Regions from separate parts of the Streptomyces sp. NPDC127097 genome, predicted to be linked through region 3. Evidence: riboswitches for the same ligand, from Rfam matches in the RefSeq annotation. Region 3 holds a riboswitch; each other region holds the start of a gene.
The links. Region 3 has a riboswitch for thiamine pyrophosphate ahead of ACFWJW_RS26885 (thiamine ABC transporter substrate binding subunit). Riboswitches for the same ligand answer to the same signal wherever they lie in the genome.
Positions count from the first base shown of each region.

Region 1: it holds a riboswitch for thiamine pyrophosphate, as region 3 does, so the genes downstream of both, thiO (glycine oxidase ThiO) here and ACFWJW_RS26885 (thiamine ABC transporter substrate binding subunit) in region 3, are expected to answer to the same signal.
Region 2: it holds a riboswitch for thiamine pyrophosphate, as region 3 does, so the genes downstream of both, thiC (phosphomethylpyrimidine synthase ThiC) here and ACFWJW_RS26885 (thiamine ABC transporter substrate binding subunit) in region 3, are expected to answer to the same signal.

Region 1 covers NZ_JBHXFI010000111.1:1,169-7,344, forward strand. Annotated here, with positions in the region: gene ACFWJW_RS37395 (hypothetical protein) at 1-207, opposite strand, end outside; gene metF (methylenetetrahydrofolate reductase [NAD(P)H]) at 244-1,161, opposite strand; gene thiE (thiamine phosphate synthase) at 1,349-1,999, opposite strand; gene ACFWJW_RS37410 (Rv2175c family DNA-binding protein) at 2,117-2,482, opposite strand; gene ACFWJW_RS37415 (NAD(P)/FAD-dependent oxidoreductase) at 2,595-3,836, opposite strand; TPP riboswitch at 3,991-4,103, shown strand; gene thiO (glycine oxidase ThiO) at 4,101-5,324, shown strand; gene thiS (sulfur carrier protein ThiS) at 5,401-5,616, shown strand; gene ACFWJW_RS37430 (thiazole synthase) at 5,626-6,176, shown strand, end outside.
Region 2 covers NZ_JBHXFI010000009.1:99,027-105,202, reverse strand. Annotated here, with positions in the region: gene ACFWJW_RS10490 (DUF5326 family protein) at 1-135, shown strand, start outside; gene ACFWJW_RS10485 (IclR family transcriptional regulator) at 533-1,303, shown strand; gene ACFWJW_RS10480 (SsgA family sporulation/cell division regulator) at 1,408-1,830, shown strand; gene ACFWJW_RS10475 (YibE/F family protein) at 1,870-3,282, opposite strand; TPP riboswitch at 3,354-3,510, shown strand; gene thiC (phosphomethylpyrimidine synthase ThiC) at 3,505-5,283, shown strand; gene ACFWJW_RS10465 (hypothetical protein) at 5,410-6,176, opposite strand, start outside.
Region 3 covers NZ_JBHXFI010000042.1:22,877-29,052, forward strand. Annotated here, with positions in the region: gene ACFWJW_RS26875 (ABC transporter ATP-binding protein) at 1-408, opposite strand, end outside; gene ACFWJW_RS26880 (ABC transporter permease) at 409-2,181, opposite strand; gene ACFWJW_RS26885 (thiamine ABC transporter substrate binding subunit) at 2,157-3,233, opposite strand; TPP riboswitch at 3,337-3,457, opposite strand; gene rlmN (23S rRNA (adenine(2503)-C(2))-methyltransferase RlmN) at 3,492-4,598, opposite strand; gene ACFWJW_RS26895 (hypothetical protein) at 4,840-5,637, shown strand; gene ACFWJW_RS26900 (phosphatidate cytidylyltransferase) at 5,709-6,176, opposite strand, start outside.

The DNA of each region.
Region 1 (6,176 bases), on a different contig from region 3:
CGTGACCTGCGTCTGCCCGATGGCGAAGGCGATCAGGCCCAGCCCGATCACGATCACCGAGGGGATGATCACGCCGATGACCACGGCGAGGAAGCCGGTGAAGGCGAGCAACCGCCAGCGCAGCCGCGCCTTGTACTGGAGCAGCACCTCACCGAGCAGCCACAGGGCGACCAGACCGAATGCGATGTAGAGGATCGTCCAGCCCATATACGCCCCTCTTCCGCCGCTCGCCGGCCACCGTGATCAGGACTGCTGGTGCAGCCCCAGATTCTCGTAGATTTCCAGGGTCGCCGTGGAGTGGTTCAGGGTAATGAAGTGCAACCCGGGAACATCCTCGGCCATCAAGCGTGCGCACAGGTCCGTTGCGTACTCGATCCCAATGGAGCGTACCGCCGCGGGATCGTCCTTGACGGCCAGGATGCGCTCGGCCAGCTCGGGCGGGAACGCCGCATTGCTGAGCTGAGCGAACCGTTCGATCTGGCGCACGTTCGTCACCGGCATGATCTCCGGAATGATCGGCGTGGAGCAACCCGCGGCCGTGACCCGGTCCCGGAGACGGAAGTAGTCCTCCGGGTAGAAGAACATCTGGGTGATGGCGAAGTCCGCACCGGCCCGGCACTTGGCGACGAAGTGTGCCACATCGGTGTCCCAGTCCGTCGAGCGCGGATGCATCTCGGGGAAAGCCGCGACGCCGACGCAGAAGTCGCCGGACTCCTTGATCAGCCGGACCAGGTCGGCCGCGTAGCCGACGCCGTCGGGGTGCCTGACCCACTCGCCCATCGGGTCGCCGGGCGGGTCGCCGCGCAGCGCGAGCATATTGCGGATCCCGGCGTCGGCGTACTGGCCGATGATGTTGCGCAGATCCGCCGTGGAGTGGTTGACCGCGGTCAGATGGGCGACCGGGGTCAGGGTGGTGTCGGTGGCGATGCGCTCGGTGGCACGCACCGTGCCGTCACGGGAGGTGCCGCCGGCGCCGTACGTCACGGAGACAAAGGTCGGGGAGACGGCCTCGATCCGACGAATGGCGTTCCACAGGGTCCGCTCACCCTTCTCGGTCTTCGGGGCGGCGAACTCGAACGAATAGGACTGCTTGCCGGAAGCAAGCAGCTCGCGCACCGTGTGCGCACGATCAGTCCTGGTGGAAGCTGTACCTAGGGCCATACCGGCAGGTTAACCAGCAGCGGGGCGCACACCAACCGTCTTCGGCGTAATGCCTGGTTGGTCGGGTTCATGTCCACTGGTTGGACATTTTCCGGTCGCCCGGACGACAGAAACCGGACGACAGAAATCCACCGCCGCTCGTCCGGAGGTCGCCGCCGGGCAGCGATCCCAGCCAGCCAGGCAGCCTTCAGACGTCCCAGGTCCGGATGCGCTTGGCCAGGGCGGCGGCCGCCGCTCCCGGGTCGTCCGCCTCGGTGATCGCGCGGACCACGACGACCCGGCGGGCGCCGGCGGTCAGTACATCGTCCAGATTCCCGGCGTCGATCCCGCCGATCGCGAACCAGGGGCGCTCGGGGGCTTGGGCGGCGGTGTAGCGGACCAGGTCGAGGCCGGGGGCGTGGCGGCCCGGCTTGGTGGGGGTGGGCCAGCACGGGCCCGTACAGAAGTAGTCCACGCCGGGCTCGGTGAGCGCGGCGTCCACCTCGGCCTCGGCGTGGGTGGAGCGGCCTATGAGGACGTCCGGGCCGAGGACGGCGCGGGCGGCCGGGACCGGCAGATCGCCCTGGCCGAGGTGCAGCACCTCGCTGCCGGCCGCGTGGGCGACGTCCGCCCGGTCGTTGACCGCCAGCAGCTTGCCGTGCCGCCGGCAGGCGTCCGCGAAGACCTCCAGGTGCCGGAGCTCCTCACCGGCCTCCATGCCCTTGTCGCGCAGCTGGACGATGTCCACGCCCGAGGCGAGCACCGCGTCCAGGAACTGCGGCAGATCGCCCTGCCGCTGACGGGCGTCGGTGCAGAGATAGAGCCGGGCGTCGGACAGGGCCTGTCGTGCGGTGCTCATCGGGCGGCTTCCCCCCAGGTCGGGGGCGTACGGCCGGGCCTTCCGGACGTACGCCCCTCGGGTGCGGTTACGGATGCGGGTGCGGCGACGGGACGGGAGCGCGCCGCGCCGGGCGGGTCAGACGGCGAGCGCCTGGGCCCGGCGCTTCACCTCCGTGCCGCGATTCTCGCGCAGCGCCTGGGCAGGCGTGCCGGGCAGGGTCTCATCCGGGGTGAACAGCCACTCCAGCATCTCCTCGTCGGTGAAGCCGTCGTCCTTGAGGAGGGTGAGGGTGCCGACGAGGCCCTTGACCACCTTGTCGTCCTTGATGAAATCGGCGGGCACATGCAGCGCCCGGTTCTCGCCGCGGCGCACCGCGATCAGCTGGCCCTCCTTGACCAGCTGCCGGACGCGTGTCACCTCGACGCCGAGCTGTTCGGCGATGTCGGGGAGGGTGAGCCAGGCGGGGACGAGTCCATCGATGTTTGCGTCAATCTCGGTCACAGGACAAGCCTGCCACCTCGCACTGACAGCCGGTAGCCGGGCATCGCCATCAGGGGCTTCGTGCACACCGGAGGGTGACGGCGGCCGCCCGGCAACCGGCGGCCGCGGCGCCCTACACGGCGGCGGACTTCAGCGGTACGGACGCGTTCGCGGCCCGCTCGCGGTCCAGTACGACGCCCCGCTCGATCAGCTTGCGCCCCTGGGCGAGGTCCCGCGGCCGCCCCACGGCCAGCAGCGCGACGAGCCGGCCCTCCCGGAGCCAGATCACCGACCAGGCGGCCCCGGCCGGGTCACCGCGCCAGACCAGCTCGTCGGCGTTGCCGTGATGGCCCGCGTACTGCACGAAGCGGCCGAACTGCTCCGACCAGAAGTACGGGACGGGGTCGTAGACCAGCCCCTCGGCGTCACCGCGGGCGATGTTCTCGGCGACCGTACGGGGGCCCTGGAGGGCGTTGTCCCAGTGGTGGATCAGCAGGCGGGTGCCGTAGCGGGCCGACGGGAAGGAGGCGCAGTCGCCGACCGCGTAGACATCGGGCACGGAGGCGCGCAGCCGGTCGTCGGCGAGGACGGAGCCGTCCTGCGGGGAGACCTCGACGCCCGAGCCGGCCAGCCAGGCGGTCGCGGGCCGGGCGCCGATCCCGATGACCACCGCGTCGGCGGGCAGGGTCGCGCCGTCCGCGAGGGTGACCGCGCCCGCGGTGACGGACGCGACCCGGGCGCCGGTGCGCAGCTCGGCGCCGGCGTCCGTGTACCAGCCGGTCATGTGGGTGGCGACCTCGGCGGGCAGCGCACCGGCCAGCGGACGGTCGGCGGCCTCGACGACGGTGACCGCGCAGCCCGCCTCCCGGGCCGCGGTCGCGAACTCGGCGCCGATCCAGCCGGCCCCGACGACCACGATCTCGTGCTGGGCGGCGAGCACCGGACGCAGCCGCTCGGCGTCGTCGAGGGTGCGCAGCAGATGGACGCCGGGCATGCCTTCGCTGCCGGGCAGCATGATCGGGTCGGCACCGGTGGCGAGGACCGCGTAGTCGTAGCGGACCGGGCCGTCGGCGGTCTCGACGAGGTGGGCGTCCGGTTGCAGGGCGGTGACCGGGTGGCCCAGACGGAGCTCGATGTCGAGCCCGGCGAAGTCGATGTCGAAGGTGGAGCCCTCGGCCTTGCCCAGCAGGACCGCCTTGGACAGTGGCGGGCGGTCGTAGGGCTGGTGGGGCTCGTCGCCGAGGAGCGTGATCGCGCCGCGCCAGCCCTGTTCGCGCAGGGCGACCGCGGTCTGCACACCCGCGATTCCCGCGCCGACGATCACGACGCGCGGCGTGCGGTCAGGGGTCTGGGAGGACTTGCTCTGCTCGCTCACCCGATCACTCTAGGACGGTCCGCGACGCCGCTCGCAGCAGCACGCAAGGAGATCTCTGACACACCGTCACCGTCGGCCGCCCCGGGATCCGGGCCCCTGGGGACCGGATGCCGTGCCTTACGGCGTCTCGCGGCCCCGTATTAGGGTGACGGATACACGCACTCGCGGGAGCCCGGACGGACCGGGCTGAGAGGGAGGCTGGCCGGCCTCCGACCGTACGAACCTGATCCGGGTCATGCCGGCGAAGGGAGGGGCTGAAGGATCATGCATCCACCTGCCACACCGACGGGACCGGCCGCGCCGTGTCCCGATGTGCTCGTCCTCGGAGGCGGCATCATCGGCCTGGTCACCGCCTGGCGGGCGGCCGGCCGCGGACTGACCGTCGCCCTGGCCGATCCCGCGCCCGGCGGCGGCGCGGCCCGGGTCGCGGCCGGGATGCTGGCCGCGGTCACCGAACTCCACTACGGCGAGCAGACCCTGCTGGGCCTCAATCTCGCCTCCGCGCAGCGCTATCCGCGGTTCACCGAAGAGCTGGAGGAGGCCGCCGGGCAGCGGATCGGCTACCGGCGGTGCGGCACCCTGGCCGTCGCGCTGGACGCCGACGACCGTGCCCATCTGCGCGAGCTGCACGCGCTCCAGACCCGCTCGGGACTGGACTCGCAGTGGCTCACGGGGCGCGAGTGCCGCCGCCTGGAGCCGATGCTGGCCCCCGGGGTGCGCGGCGGGCTGCGGGTGGACGGCGATCATCAGGTCGATCCGCGCCGGCTGGTGAGCGCCCTGCTGGCCGCGTGTGAGCGCGCCGGAGTGGCGTTCCACCGGAGCGCGGCGGTGCAGCTGACGGTCGGCGGCGGGCGCGCCACGGGCGCCGAACTGGCCGACGGCACCCGGCTGTCGGCGGGTCAGGTCGTGCTGGCGGCGGGCAGCCACAGCGGCGGTCTCGCCGGTGTTCCCGAGGCGGTGCTGCCGCCGGTGCGGCCGGTCAAGGGCCAGGTGCTGCGGCTGCGGCTGCCGGAGGTGCCCGCGGGCCGTCCCGCCTTCCTGTCGCGCACCGTACGGGCCGTCGTCCGCGGCGGTCCCCTCTACCTGGTGCCGCGGGAGAACGGCGAACTGGTCGTCGGCGCCACCAGTGAGGAGCTGGGCTGGGACACCACCGTGACCGCGGGCGGGGTCTACGAGCTGCTGCGGGACGCCCATGAGCTGGTCCCCGGCATCACCGAACTGCCGCTGGCCGAGACCTGCGCCGGGCTGCGCCCCACCTCCCCCGACAACGCGCCGCTCCTGGGGCCGACCGCACTGCCCGGCCTCCACCTGGCCACCGGCCACTACCGCAACGGGGTGCTGCTGACGCCGGTCACCGGTGACGCGATGGCCGAGGTCCTGGCCACCGGGAGCCTCCCCGAAGAGGCCCGCCCCTTCTCCCCCGCACGCTTCTCCCCCACCACCCCGGGGCCGGAACGCACCCGTGCCCCCGAGGAGCAGCCCGTATGAGCGAGCGCATCGAGCGAACCGTGAACAGGTGCGCGGGCGGCGACGGCCGGCCCGCCGAACGAAGCGAGGCCGGCGCATGAGCGCGTCCACCGTGTCCGTGTCCGTCAACGGCGAGGCCCGTGAGATCCCCGGCGGGCTCACCCTCGACCGGCTCGTCGCGACGCTGTCCCAGGCACCCGCCGGGGTGGCCGCGGCGGTCAACGAAACCGTGGTGCCGCGCACCCAGTGGCCCACCACCCCGCTCGGCGACGGCGACCGCGTCGAGGTGCTCACCGCGGTCCAGGGAGGCTGATCCGCAGACATGACCGACGATCCGTTCACCCTCGCCGGCACCACCTTCACCTCCCGCCTGATCATGGGGACCGGCGGTGCGCCCAGTCTCGACATCATGGAGCGGGCGCTGCTCGCCTCCGGTACGGAGCTGACGACGGTCGCCATGCGGCGGCTGGATCCGACCGTGCAGGGCTCGGTGCTGTCCGTACTGGAGCGCCACAAGATCCGGGTACTGCCGAACACCGCGGGCTGCTTCACCGCCGGCGAGGCGGTGCTCACCGCCCGGCTCGCCCGTGAGGCGCTCGGCACGGACTGGGTCAAGCTGGAGGTCGTCGCCGACGAGCGGACCCTGCTGCCCGACCCGATCGAGCTCCTCGACGCCGCCGAGACCCTGGTGGACGACGGTTTCACCGTGCTGCCCTATACGAACGACGACCCGGTGCTGGCCCGCAAGCTGGAGGACGTGGGCTGCGCCGCGATCATGCCGCTGGGCTCACCGATCGGCTCCGGCCTGGGCATCCGCAACCCGCACAACTTCCAGCTGATCACCGAGCGGGCCACCGTCCCCGTCATCCTCGA
Region 2 (6,176 bases), on a different contig from region 3:
ATCGCCAGCGCACTGGGCTTCCTGATCGGCGTGCTGTTCAAGGTCCTCATCGCGGCGGCCCTGATCGCCGGAGTCATCTACCTCGTCCGCCGGGTCAGCGGCTCGTCGTCTTCCTCGTCGAAGAGCGACTGGTAGCCCACCGCCGGCACGACCGACCGCCGGTGCTCGATCGCCGGCGGTCGGCCGTGACCCGCTCGGCTCGCCGAGGATCGCGGAACAGCTCACCTCGCAAATCCCTCAAAAACACCTCATCGCGACGTAGTTGGGTCTGATGTCGAACCCCGCCCGCACAGCCCCGCTCGGTGGTGCGCGGGCGGGGTGACTCCTCCGCCTTTCGGCCTTTCGCCCCGACCTGTCGGGCTAGAGTGCCGATCGCAGGCGCGTTCCGGACGGTGGCGTTCCGGAAACCCCGGGTGGGACGAGCCCGGGTCCGGGCGCCATCGGGTGCCTGGGAGGCGCGCGGTCACGGGAGTTGGTCCCGTGACCGGGGCCCGTGCCCCTCTGTGAGCGGACCTGGGGGTTGGCGTTGGCAATCGTGAACGGCGAATCGGCCTCCCACCCCACCTTGATCGGATCGGTGCAGCGGGCGCTCCGGCTGCTGGAGGCGGTGGGTGCGCATGCCGATGGCGCGCCTGCCAAGCAGCTGGCCAGGGAGGCCGGGCTGCCGCTGCCGACGGCCTACCACCTGCTGCGGACCCTGACGCACGAGGGCTATCTCCAGCGGGAGAACGGGGTCTTCGTCCTCGGTGCGGCGGCCGAGGTCATCGGCCGGGCCGGGGCCAGGCGCCGACAACGCGCCCATCTCTCCGATGCGCTGGCCGTGGCGGGCCAGGAGCTGGGCGCCGCCGTCTACTTCGCGGTCTACCGGGAGGGTGAAGTCGAGGTGGTGGCGGTGACCGATGACCCGGCGCGGCCGCCGGTGGTGGAGTGGGTCGACTTCCGTACCACCGCGCACGCCCATGCGATCGGGCGATGTCTGCTCGCGCAGCTCGACGAGGCAACGAGGAAAGAGCATCTGGCGCGCCATCCCGTCCAGCCGATAACGCCCTTTTCCGTGCGAACTGAGGACGATTTGCTGCATCGTTTGGATACGGTGCGTCGCGGCCATGCCGCTTATGAGCGCCAGGAATATGCCCTCGGCACGGTGTGCGCCGCCATTCCCGTCCAAGTAGGGGCGGCCGCGGCGACGTTGGCGGTATCCCTGCCCGTGGACGAACTGCGTCGATTGCGGTCCGTTACAGACCGACTACGGAAAATGGCGGAGGCGACACTAACGACACTCGCCTTCTCTATCAGTATCTGAAAACTCACTCCTTGTGATCTGCTGGCACGTGGCAGACGATGGCGCCAACAGGGCTACGGGCGTTGTTTCCCGGCCATCTCCGATCAAGTGCGGGGCAGTGGTTGATGACCGACACAGTTCAGGCAGAAGTGATCATGAGCTTCGTCGTCTCGGAGGAGCTTGCGTTCCGGATTCCGGTGGAGCTGGACTTCGCCAGCGCCGATCCGTACGCCGTCCGCCTCACCTTCGATCTTCCCGGCGATGCGCCGGTGACCTGGGCGTTCGGCCGGGAGCTGCTGCTGGACGGGCTGAGCCGGCCGTCCGGTGAGGGTGATGTGCGCATCGAGCCGGCCTCCCCCGAGCACCTCAGCGATGTCCTCATCAGCCTTCAAGTCGGCGCCGAGCGTGCGCTGTTCCGGGTGAGTGCGGCGCCGCTGGTCGCCTTCCTGGACCGTACGGACCGGCTGGTGCCGCTGGGCAAGGAAGAGGTCTGCGACACCCTGGAGGCGGTGCTCGACCGGATCCTCACGGAAGCCCCGGCCGGCTGAGCCTGCCCGTCGTTCCCCTCCCCTGTTCCCGCCTCCCCGTCATCCCTGCTTACGCCGCTTGCCGCGTCCCCCACGGCGTCCTTGCCGGCCACCCGTGGGGCTCGTCGGCACGCCGCCGCTGACCCCGCCCCCGGCACCCACCCTGGCCCCGGCCTCCTGTCCGGCTCCCGTGCCGCCGCTCGCCGGCACGGTCTGCTCCTTCCGGTCCGCCGAGACGACCAGCGCGGCCAGCAGTGTGGTCAGCGGCACCGCGGCGACCAGCCCGATGCTGCCCACGAGTGTGCGGACGATCTCCTCCGCGACCACCTCGCTCGACGCGACCGTACCGACGCTGCTCTGTGCGATCGAGAACAGCAACAGCAGCGGCAGCGCGGCGCCCGCGTAGGCCAGCACCAGGGTGTTGACGACGGATGCGATGTGGTCCCGGCCGATCCGCATCGCGGCGCCGTACAGCTTGCGCCAGCCCGCCGACGGGTCCGCCTCCTTGAGCTCCCAGACCGCGGCGGTCTGGGTCACCGTCACATCGTCGAGCACGCCCAGCGAACCGATGATGATCCCCGCCAGCAGCAGACCGCGGATCTCGATGTCCGGATACAGGCCGTGCACCAGCCCGGTCGTGTCGTCCGTATTGCCGGTCAGCAGCGCCCAGCCGATGAAGATCGATCCGAGCAGCCCGATCAGCAGCAGGGATGCCAGGGTGCCGAGCACGGCCACGGACGTACGGGCCGTGAGCCCATGGCAGAGGTACAGCGCGATCAGCATGATCGCGCTGCCCCCGACCACCGCCACCACCAGCGGATTGGAGCCCTGCAAGATCGCCGGAAGGATGAACAGCGTCAGGACCACGAAGCTGGCCGCCAGCGCCACCAGTGCGAGTACGCCACGCAGCCGGCCGACGATCACCACTGCGAAGGCGAAGATCGCGGCCAGCAGCCACATCGGGAGCGACCGGTCGACATCGCTGACCGAGTACTGCAACTCCTTCGGCGCCTTGGGGGAGTACGCCACCACCACCTCCTGGCCGGTGGTGTAGTGGCGCAGGGCGTCCGGGGTCACCACCGTCTGGAAGGTGCGCCCCTTGTGCTGCCCGGTGGTGACTTCGATCGTCGTCTGCTGGCAGGGCTTGCCCTTGTCCGCTCCCCCGGCCGGTGGCTGCCCCGTCGGTGACGGGGGCTGGGGCTGCTGTTCGGCATGGACATCCGCACAGTTCACCTCCGCCACTTTGACCACTCGGGCGCTCTCCGTGGGCTGATCGAAGCCGACCCCGGACGGTTTGTGCGGAGGCGCACCGCCCGGCCAGAGCACGACCAGACCGACGGCCACTGCGGCCGCGAACGGGATCAGGACAGCCGCGATGACCTTGCGCAGATGCCGGGAGACGGGCGCCGCAGGGCCATGGCCGTGCCCATGGGAGTGCGCGGCGGGATGGTGGTGGGACTCGTGAGCGGACACCGCCCGATCATCGCAAGAACTCCAGGGGCCCACTGTTCACCGCGCCACATCGGCCGCTACCGTGGTGGCACCTTTGCAATCGCGGGAGCTCGGAGCACCGGGCTGAGAGGGCGCTGACCTCCGTCCCAGCGGCGTTTCACGTGAAACGCCGGCGGACGGAAGCCGCTGCGTCGACCGCCGAACCTGTTACCGGGTAATGCCGGCGTAGGGAGTTGGGGTCTCATGACTCTGAAGGATGCACGCACGCCCGAAAACGGTGCCAACGATGGCGAAACGCCGCAGATCGGCTGGCACAAGGGCTATGTCTCCGGATCGCGCCCCGATCTTCGGGTGCCGGTCCGGCGGGTGCACCTCACCAACGGCAAGGACGTGACGCTCTACGACACGTCAGGGCCGTACACCGACCCGAATATCGATACCGACGTCCGCCGCGGTCTGGCGCCGCTGCGGGAGAACTGGATCATCGGCCGCGGCGACACCGAGGAGTACGCGGGCCGCCCCATGCGGCCGGAGGACGACGGCCTCAAGCACACCTCGCCGCGCGGCGGACTCAAGAACCTCGACGCGGTTTTCCCGGGCCGCCCCCGTCAGCCGCGCCGCGGCCGTGCGGGTGCCCCGGTCACCCAGCTCGCGTACGCCCAGCGCGGCGAGATCACCGCGGAGATGGAGTACGTCGCCGTCCGCGAGAAGGTCACGCCCGAGTTCGTCCGCGACGAGATCGCGGCCGGCCGCGCGGTGCTGCCGGCGAACATCAACCACCCGGAGATCGAGCCGATGATCATCGGCAAGAACTTCCTGGTGAAGGTGAACGCCAACATCGGCAATTCGGCGGTCACCTCCTCCATCGAGGAGGAGGTGGAGAAGATGACCTGGGCGACCCGCTGGGGCGCCGACACGGTGATGGATCTGTCCACCGGCCGCAATATCCACACCACCCGCGAGTGGGTGCTGCGCAACTCCCCCGTCCCCATCGGCACCGTCCCCCTCTACCAGGCGCTGGAGAAGGTCGACGGCAAGGCCGAGGAACTGACCTGGGAGATCTACAAGGACACCGTCATCGAGCAGGCCGAACAGGGCGTCGACTACATGACGGTGCACGCCGGTGTGCTGCTCCGCTATGTGCCGCTCACGGCCCGCCGCAAGACCGGCATCGTCTCCCGCGGCGGTTCGATCATGGCCGCCTGGTGCCTGGCCCACCACCAGGAGTCGTTCCTCTACACGCACTTCGAGGAGCTCTGCGAGATTCTCGCCTCCTACGACGTCACCTACTCGCTCGGTGACGGTCTGCGCCCCGGCTCCATCGCGGACGCCAACGACGAGGCGCAGTTCGCGGAGCTGCGGACGCTCGGTGAGCTGAACACCATCGCCAAGAGGCACGGCGTCCAGACCATGATCGAGGGCCCGGGACATGTCCCGATGCACAAGATCAAGGAGAACATCGACCTCCAGCAGGAGATCTGCGAAGAGGCGCCGTTCTACACGCTCGGCCCGCTGACCACCGACATCGCGCCCGCCTACGACCACATCACCTCCGGTATCGGAGCGGCGATGATCGCCTGGTGGGGCACCGCGATGCTCTGCTACGTCACGCCCAAGGAGCACCTGGGCCTGCCGGACCGCGACGACGTCAAGACCGGCGTCATCACGTACAAGATCGCGGCCCATGCGGCGGACCTGGCCAAGGGCCACCCGGGCGCCCAGGAATGGGATGACGCGCTCTCCGACGCCCGCTTCGAGTTCCGCTGGGAGGACCAGTTCAACCTGGCCCTCGACCCGGACACGGCCCGCGCCTTCCACGACGCGACGCTGCCCGCCGAACCGGCGAAGACGGCCCACTTCTGCTCGATGTGCGGCCCGAAGTTCTGCTCGATGAAGATCAGCCAGGACATCCGCCGCGAACACGGCGGCGACCTGGCCCTCGACCCCGAGGCCGGGATGGCCGAGAAGTCGAAGGAGTTCGCGGCGGCGGGCAACCGCGTGTATCTGCCGATCGCGGACTAGCCGGCCCGTCCGGACGCACCCTGCGGAAGGCCCCTGCCCGACGGGCGGGGGCCTTCCTGGTGCCGCCCCACCGGCTCGGATCCGAAAGGGCCGCACCAGCGAACGACGGGACTTCGCAGACAGGCCCTAGTCCGTCCGCTGATCCGGCCCGCCGTAATCCGGGCTGGTGAAGTCCGGGCTGGAGTAGCGCGGGCGGGAGCCCGAGGAGCCGCTGTCGGGGCTGGTGAACTGGGGGCGGGTGTAGCCGAGGGTGGGGATCCGGCTCTCCGGGGACGTGGTGCTGCGCGGGACGTAGCGGGCGGGGTCGTCGTCCGGGGTGGCGGTGGGGTCGGTGAGGGCCGCACGGAGAAAGGGCAGCAGACCGCGTTCCAGGAGGGCGCGGCGCCATGCCTCGTGGGCCTGGTACAGCGCCTCGGACGGCTCCTCCGCTCCGGCGACCTGGGCGGAGGCGCCGTTGCGCAGCGCCGTGATGAGCAGGCCGGCCATGGCGACGAGGGTGCCCGCCGCGGTCAGCGCCGCGAAGATCCAGCCGACGCTGATCAGCGGCTGGGCCAGGGACTTGTCGGAGCTGACGGCGCGCAGCACATACCCGATGAGGAGGAAGAGCACGGCGGCGATACCGGCGAGCACGGGGGCGAGCACGGCGATCATGGCGGTCAGTCCGGCGCCGGTGGTTTCGGCCTCGTCGAGGGCCGGGGCGCTGTCCGGTCCCGGTCTCCCGTCGGCGGCAGCGCTCTGCTCCTCGCCGTCCGCATCGGCGACGGACACGAGGGGCGTCGGGGTGCGCAACTCGGCGCGGAGCTGCACATAGCGTTGGTATTCGGCCGTGGCGCAGGCGGCGATGGCGGTGGTCGCGCTGAGCGCCATCGTGCGCAACTGCTCGGTGTTGAAAG
Region 3 (6,176 bases):
GCCCGGCAGCCCGACGAGGTCCAGGAGTTCGGCGACCGTACGCTCCTGGCCGGCGCGCGGGGTACGCCGCATCCGCAGCCCGAAGGCGACGTTTCCCGCGACATCGCGCTGCGGGAAGAGCTGGTGGTCCTGGAACATCAGGCCGACCCCGCGCCGGTGGGTGGGCACCCCCGACTGGTCCCGCCCCTCCAGCGACACCCGTCCGGCGTCGGCCTGTTGGAGCCCGGCGACCACCCTCAGCAGCGTGGACTTGCCGCTGCCGCTCGGCCCCAGGACGCAGACGATCTCCCGGGCGGCGACCTCCAGATCGACCGCGTCCAGCGCGGGACGCCCGTCCGCGCCGAAGCGGACGGTCACCCCGCCCAGCCGCAGCAGCTCCCGTGCCGTGCTCCCGGCCCGTGCCGTCATCTAGAACTCCCCGGATCGGTCGAGGGGGCGCAGCCGCTCCAGTACCAGCAGGGCGGCGGCGCACACCACCATCAGGATGGTCGACAGGGCCATCGCCTGCCCGTAGTTGAGCTCCCCCGCACGTCCCAGCAGCCGGGCCACGGCCACCGGCAGCGTCGGCCGGTCCGGCCGGGCGAGGAAGACCGTCGCGCCGAACTCACCGAGCGACACGGCGAAGGCGAAGCCCGCGGCGATCAGCAGCGCCCGGCGCACCATCGGCAGGTCGACGGCGCGCCACACCTGCCAGGGCGAGGCGCCGAGCACGGCGGCCGCCTCCCGCAGCCGGCCGTCGACCGCCCGCAGCACCGGCAGCATCGTCCGGACCACGAAGGGCACCCCCACCAGCGCCTGGGCGAGCGGCACCAGCCACCACGAGGCACGCAGATCGAGCGGCGGCTCGTCGAGGGTGATCAGAAAACCGAAGCCGACGGTCACCGCGGAGACTCCCAGGGGCAGCATCAGCAGTGCGTCGAAGCCGCGGACGAACCGGCTGATGACGGGGGTCCGCCCGGACGGGCCGCGGCGCAGCCGGGGAAGGGCCAGCGCGGCGGCCGCCAGTCCGCCCACCACCAGCGCGATCCCGGTGGCCGCGGCCCCGTAGGCGAGAGAGTTCCACAGCGCGTCCAGGGGGGCGACGGCGAAGGTGCTGTCGGCGTTCGCGGCGGAGCCCAGCGCGGCGTAGAAGACCGCCCCGTAGCCGTCCGGCCCGGCGAACGAGCGCTCCACGAGCACCACCAGCGGCGCGAGCAGCAGAACGGCGATGACCGCGAACGTCCCCCACAGCAGCGCCCACTGACCGCGGCCGCGCGGCCGGCGGGCCGTCTGCGAGGCGTCCACGAGCCGGAGCGCGGATTCCCGGCGACGGACGGTCCAGGCGTGCAGCGCCAGGACGCCCAGCACCGCGGCGAACTGGATCAGGGTGAGGACGGCGGCCGTCGGCAGATCCAGGAAGTCCGCGGTCTGCCGGTAGATCTCCACCTCCAGCGTCGAGAAGGTGGGGCCGCCCAGGATCTGCACCACCCCGAAGGAGGTGAAGGTGAACAGAAAGACCATCAGGGCGGCGGCCGCGACGGCCGGCCCCAGCGCGGGCAGCGTCACCCGCCGCCAGGCCGCGAACCGCCCGGCTCCCAGCACCCGCGCCGCCTCCTCCTGCCGCGGGTCGAGCTGCCCCCAGAGCCCGCCGACGGTCCGGACGACCACGGCGTAGTTGAAGAAGACATGCGCCAGCAGGATCGCCCACACCGAGGTGTCCAGACGCACGCCCCACAGGTCGTCCAGCAGCCCGCCCCGCCCGACCAGCGCCAGGAACGCCGAGCCGACGACGACGGTCGGCAGCACGAACGGCACCGCCACGACCGCCCGCAGCAGTTGTTTGCCGGGGAAGTCGAAGCGCGCGAAGACATAGGCGCCGGGCAGCGCGATCAGCAGCGTCAGCCCGGTCGAGGCGGCCGCCTGCCAGCCGGTGAACCACAGCACCTGCACGACATCCGGGTCGCTCAGCACGGCACCGAACCGGCCGAGCTGCCACTGTCCGCCGTCCTTGAGCCCCCGTCCGACGATCGCCACGACGGGATAGGCGAAGAACAGCGCGAAGAAGGCGAGCGGCACCGCCATCAGGCCGAGCCGCACCGCCGTCCCCCGCGCGGGCCTGCCACGCCGGGCGCCCGTGGCGCCCGTGACGTCCGTGGCGTCCGTACCGTCCGACCGCGTTACTTCAGAACGAGCGAGGACCACTGCTTGATCCACTGTTCGCGGTTCTCGGTGATCGTCCCGGGCGCCAGGGTGGTGGGCTTGTCGATCGTCGTGCCGTACTTGGTGAACAGCTCCGGCACCGCGGCGTCCTGACGGGCCGGGTTGACGAACATCGTCAACGGCACGTCCTCCTGGAACTTCTTGCTCAGCAGGAAGTCCAGCAGCGCCTTGCCGCCCTTCTCGTTCTTCGCGCCCTTCAGCAGACCGCCGAATTCGATCTGCCGGAAGCAGGTGCCGGCCGCGACACCGGTCGGGGCCTCCTTGGGCGCCGGCTTCTTGCCGAGCACCTCGGCGGGCGGGCTGGAGGCGTAGGAGACCACCAGCGGCTTGTCGCCCTTGCCCTTGCCCGCCGCGGAGCCGGAGAACCGGTCGTTGTACGCCTGGTCCCAGCCGTCGACGACCTCGACGCCATTGGCCTTGAGCTTCTTCCAGTAGCTCTGCCAGCCCTTCTCCCCGTACTTCGCGATGGTGCCGAGCTGGAAGGCGAGGCCCGGGGAGGAGGTGGCGGAGTTCTCCGTGACGAGCAGCCCCTTGTACCGGGGCCGGAGCAGATCGTCGAAGGTCTTCGGCGGTGCGATCTTGTGCCGGGTGAAGTAGCCGCGGTCGTAGTTGACGCAGATGTCGCCGTAGTCGAGCGGGGTGACCCGGTGCTCGCCCTTGTCGAGCTGAAGCCCCGCGGGGACGCTCTCCAGCCCCTTGGCTCGGTAGGGGCTGAAGAGGCCCTCGTCCAGACCGCGCGAGAGCAGCGTGTTGTCGATGCCGAAGAACACATCGCCCTGGGGGTTGCCCTTGGACAGGACCGCCTGGTTCACGGCCTTGCCGGCGTCCCCGCCCTTGAGCATCGTGACCTTGTAGCCGCTCTCCTTCTCGAAGGCGGCCAATACGGACTTGGAGACGTTGAACGAGTCATGGCTGACGAGCGTGACGGTCTTGGCGTCCGCGCTGCCGCCGCCCGAGCCTCCGCAGCCGGCGAGGGCGGTCATCCCGACCGCGGCGGCCACCACCGTCGCGGCGATCCTGCTCCTGGTGCTCACTGATTTCCTCCTGGCTGGCCAGGAAGAGACGCGGCCCTGCCCGGTGTCCACGGCTCCCGGCGTCCGGGGACGCGGGGAGGGAACTCCGGGCAGGGCGCAACAGCATGAGTGACGACCGAACTTCCTACCCGGAATGACCCGGGCGAGGTTCAAGGGTCTGCGGGCACCGTAGGACTACGACGCTTCCGCACTCTCAGCGCTGTGGCGCTCCCCTGTCGGAATGTGCATTTGTTCGACCACACCGTATCAGCGGGGTGGTCAGCGCTCCGAGGCCGCGAGCTGCCCGCAGGCGCCGTCGATCTCCTGGCCGCGGGTGTCGCGGACGGTCACCGGCACCCCGTGCGCCTCGATGGCCTGGACGAACGCCCGCTCGTCCTCGGGCCGCGACGCGGTCCACTTCGAACCGGGCGTCGGATTCAGCGGAATCAGGTTCACATGGACCCGCTTGCCCTTCAGCAGCCGCCCCAGCAGGTCACCGCGCCACGCCTGGTCGTTGATGTCCCGGATCAGCGCGTACTCGATCGAGATCCGCCGCCCGGACTTCTCGGCGTACTCCCACGCCGCGTCCAGTACCTCCCGCACCTTCCAGCGCGTGTTGACGGGCACCAGCGTGTCGCGCAGCTCGTCGTCCGGGGCGTGCAGCGACACGGCCAGCCGGCACTTGAAGCCCTCGTCGGCGAACCGCAGCATGGCCGGCACCAGCCCGACCGTGGAGACGGTGATCCCCCGCTGCGACAGCCCCAGCCCGTCCGGCTCGGGATCCGTCAGCCGCCGGATCGCGCCGACCACCCGCTTGTAGTTGGCGAGCGGCTCCCCCATCCCCATGAAGACGATGTTGGACAGCCGCGCCGGCCCGCCCGGCACCTCCCCGTCGCGCAGCGCACGCATCCCGTCGACGATCTGGTGCACGATCTCGGCGGTGGAGAGATTACGGTCCAGCCCCGCCTGCCCCGTGGCGCAGAACGGGCAGTTCATCCCGCACCCCGCCTGCGACGAGATGCACATGGTGACCCGGTCCGGGTACCGCATCAGCACCGACTCGACGAGCGTCCCGTCGTGCAGCTTCCACAGCGTCTTGCGCGTGGTGTCGTCATCGCACGAGATGTGCCGCATGACCGTCATCAGCTCCGGCAGCAGCTCACTCGCCAGCTTCTCGCGCGCCGCCGCCGGAATGTCCGTCCACTGCGCCGGATCGTGCGCATAACGGGCAAAGTAGTGCTGCGACAACTGCTTGGCACGAAACGGCTTCTCCCCGATCGCCGCCACCGCTTCACGACGCTCGACGGGACTGAGATCAGCAAGGTGCCGCGGCGGCTTCTTGGCCCCGCGCGGCGCGACAAAAGTAAGTTCTCCGGGTGCAGGCATGGTGGGTCCAGTGTGGCAGATCGTCCGGCGCGGCCCAGGCCGCAGGCGGTGAGAGGACGGTCACCGCCAGGGCGCGGGGTGCCGCGGGCGGACCAGGCCCCTCCCCGCCGTACGGATCCCGATCCGCCGCCGTACCCCTCACCGAAGGGACGCACCAGGCGTATCCGCAGCCCCGTGGCCTCGTTGGCCACCGCGCCGGTGGTGGCGGGTGTGGTGTGGGGTACGTCAGGAGCGTGGAACAGTGGCTGTGACCCGTTGGATCGTGATCAACATCCCTTCCTGGTTGCTGCTGGCAGGGCTCGTCGTCGTGATCGCGGGCGGGACCGCGGTCGTCCAGGCACTCGTCCGGCACCGGGTCCCCCGCATCAAGCAGGGCAAGCAGAACGAGATCGCGCAATTCCTCTTCCCCGTGATCGCGGTCGTCTACGGGTTCCTCATCGGCTTCATCGTCCTCGCGCTCTGGGGTCAGGTGAACACGGCGGACCAGACGACACGGACCGAGGGCGCCATGGTGGCGCAGCTGGCCAGGGGCCGCGAGGTGTTCGGCAAGGCCGAGAGCGCACGGATCAGGCAGAGCCTGCTGGCGTACGGACGGGCGGCGGCCGCCGAGTGGCCCAGCGCCGCGGCCGGCGGCACCACGCCCGAGGCCGAGAACGCGCTGAACCGCCTGCACAGCACGTACGAGAGCATCCGGCCCCGCGACGACACCCAGCGGGCCTTCCTCACCAGCTCCATCGCGTCCCTGAAGGAATTGAGCGTCGCACGCACGGAACGGCTGCTCGAGGCGCGCACCAACATCGGCCCACCCCTGTCCCTGTGGCTGGCGATCCTGCTGACCAGTGGACTGGTCCTCGGTTTCTCCGCCACCTTCGGCTCCGAGCAGGCCCTGATCCACTACGGGATGGTCGCGGCGGTGAGTGTCCTCGTTGCCACCAACCTGTTCCTCGTCACGGAACTCTCGTATGCCTTCCTCGGCGAGTTCGCCACGTCGCCGGAGCCACTGCGCGCGGCGGTCGAGGTGCTGTCGCCGCCTCGGTAGACGGGCGGCGGACACGGAAGAGGGCAGGGAGAGGAATCCTCTCCCTGCCCTCCGCCGCGAGAACCCTGTGGTCAGCCGGCTCCCACGAAGATCACGAACAGCAGCCAGACGACCGGTGCGGTCGGCAGCAGGGAGTCGAGCCGGTCCATGATGCCGCCGTGGCCGGGCAGCAAGGTGCCCATGTCCTTGATGCCGAGGTCCCGCTTGATCATGGATTCGCCGAGGTCGCCGAGGGTCGCGCTGGCCGCGACGGCGAGGCCGAGCAGCAGGCCCTGCCACCAGGCGCCGTCCGCGATCAGGAACTCCATGCACAGCGCGCCGGCCGCCATCGCGAAGAGCACCGCGCCGACGAGTCCCTCACGGGTCTTGCCGGGGCTGATGCGCGGGGCGAGCTTGTGCTTGCCGAACCGCCAGCCGACCGCGTACGCACCGGTGTCGCTGACGACCGTGAGCAGCAGGAACGTCATCACCCGCTGCGGCCCGTCGGCCTCGGCCGCGAGCATCAGCGCCACGAACGTCGCGAGGAAGGGCACGTAGAA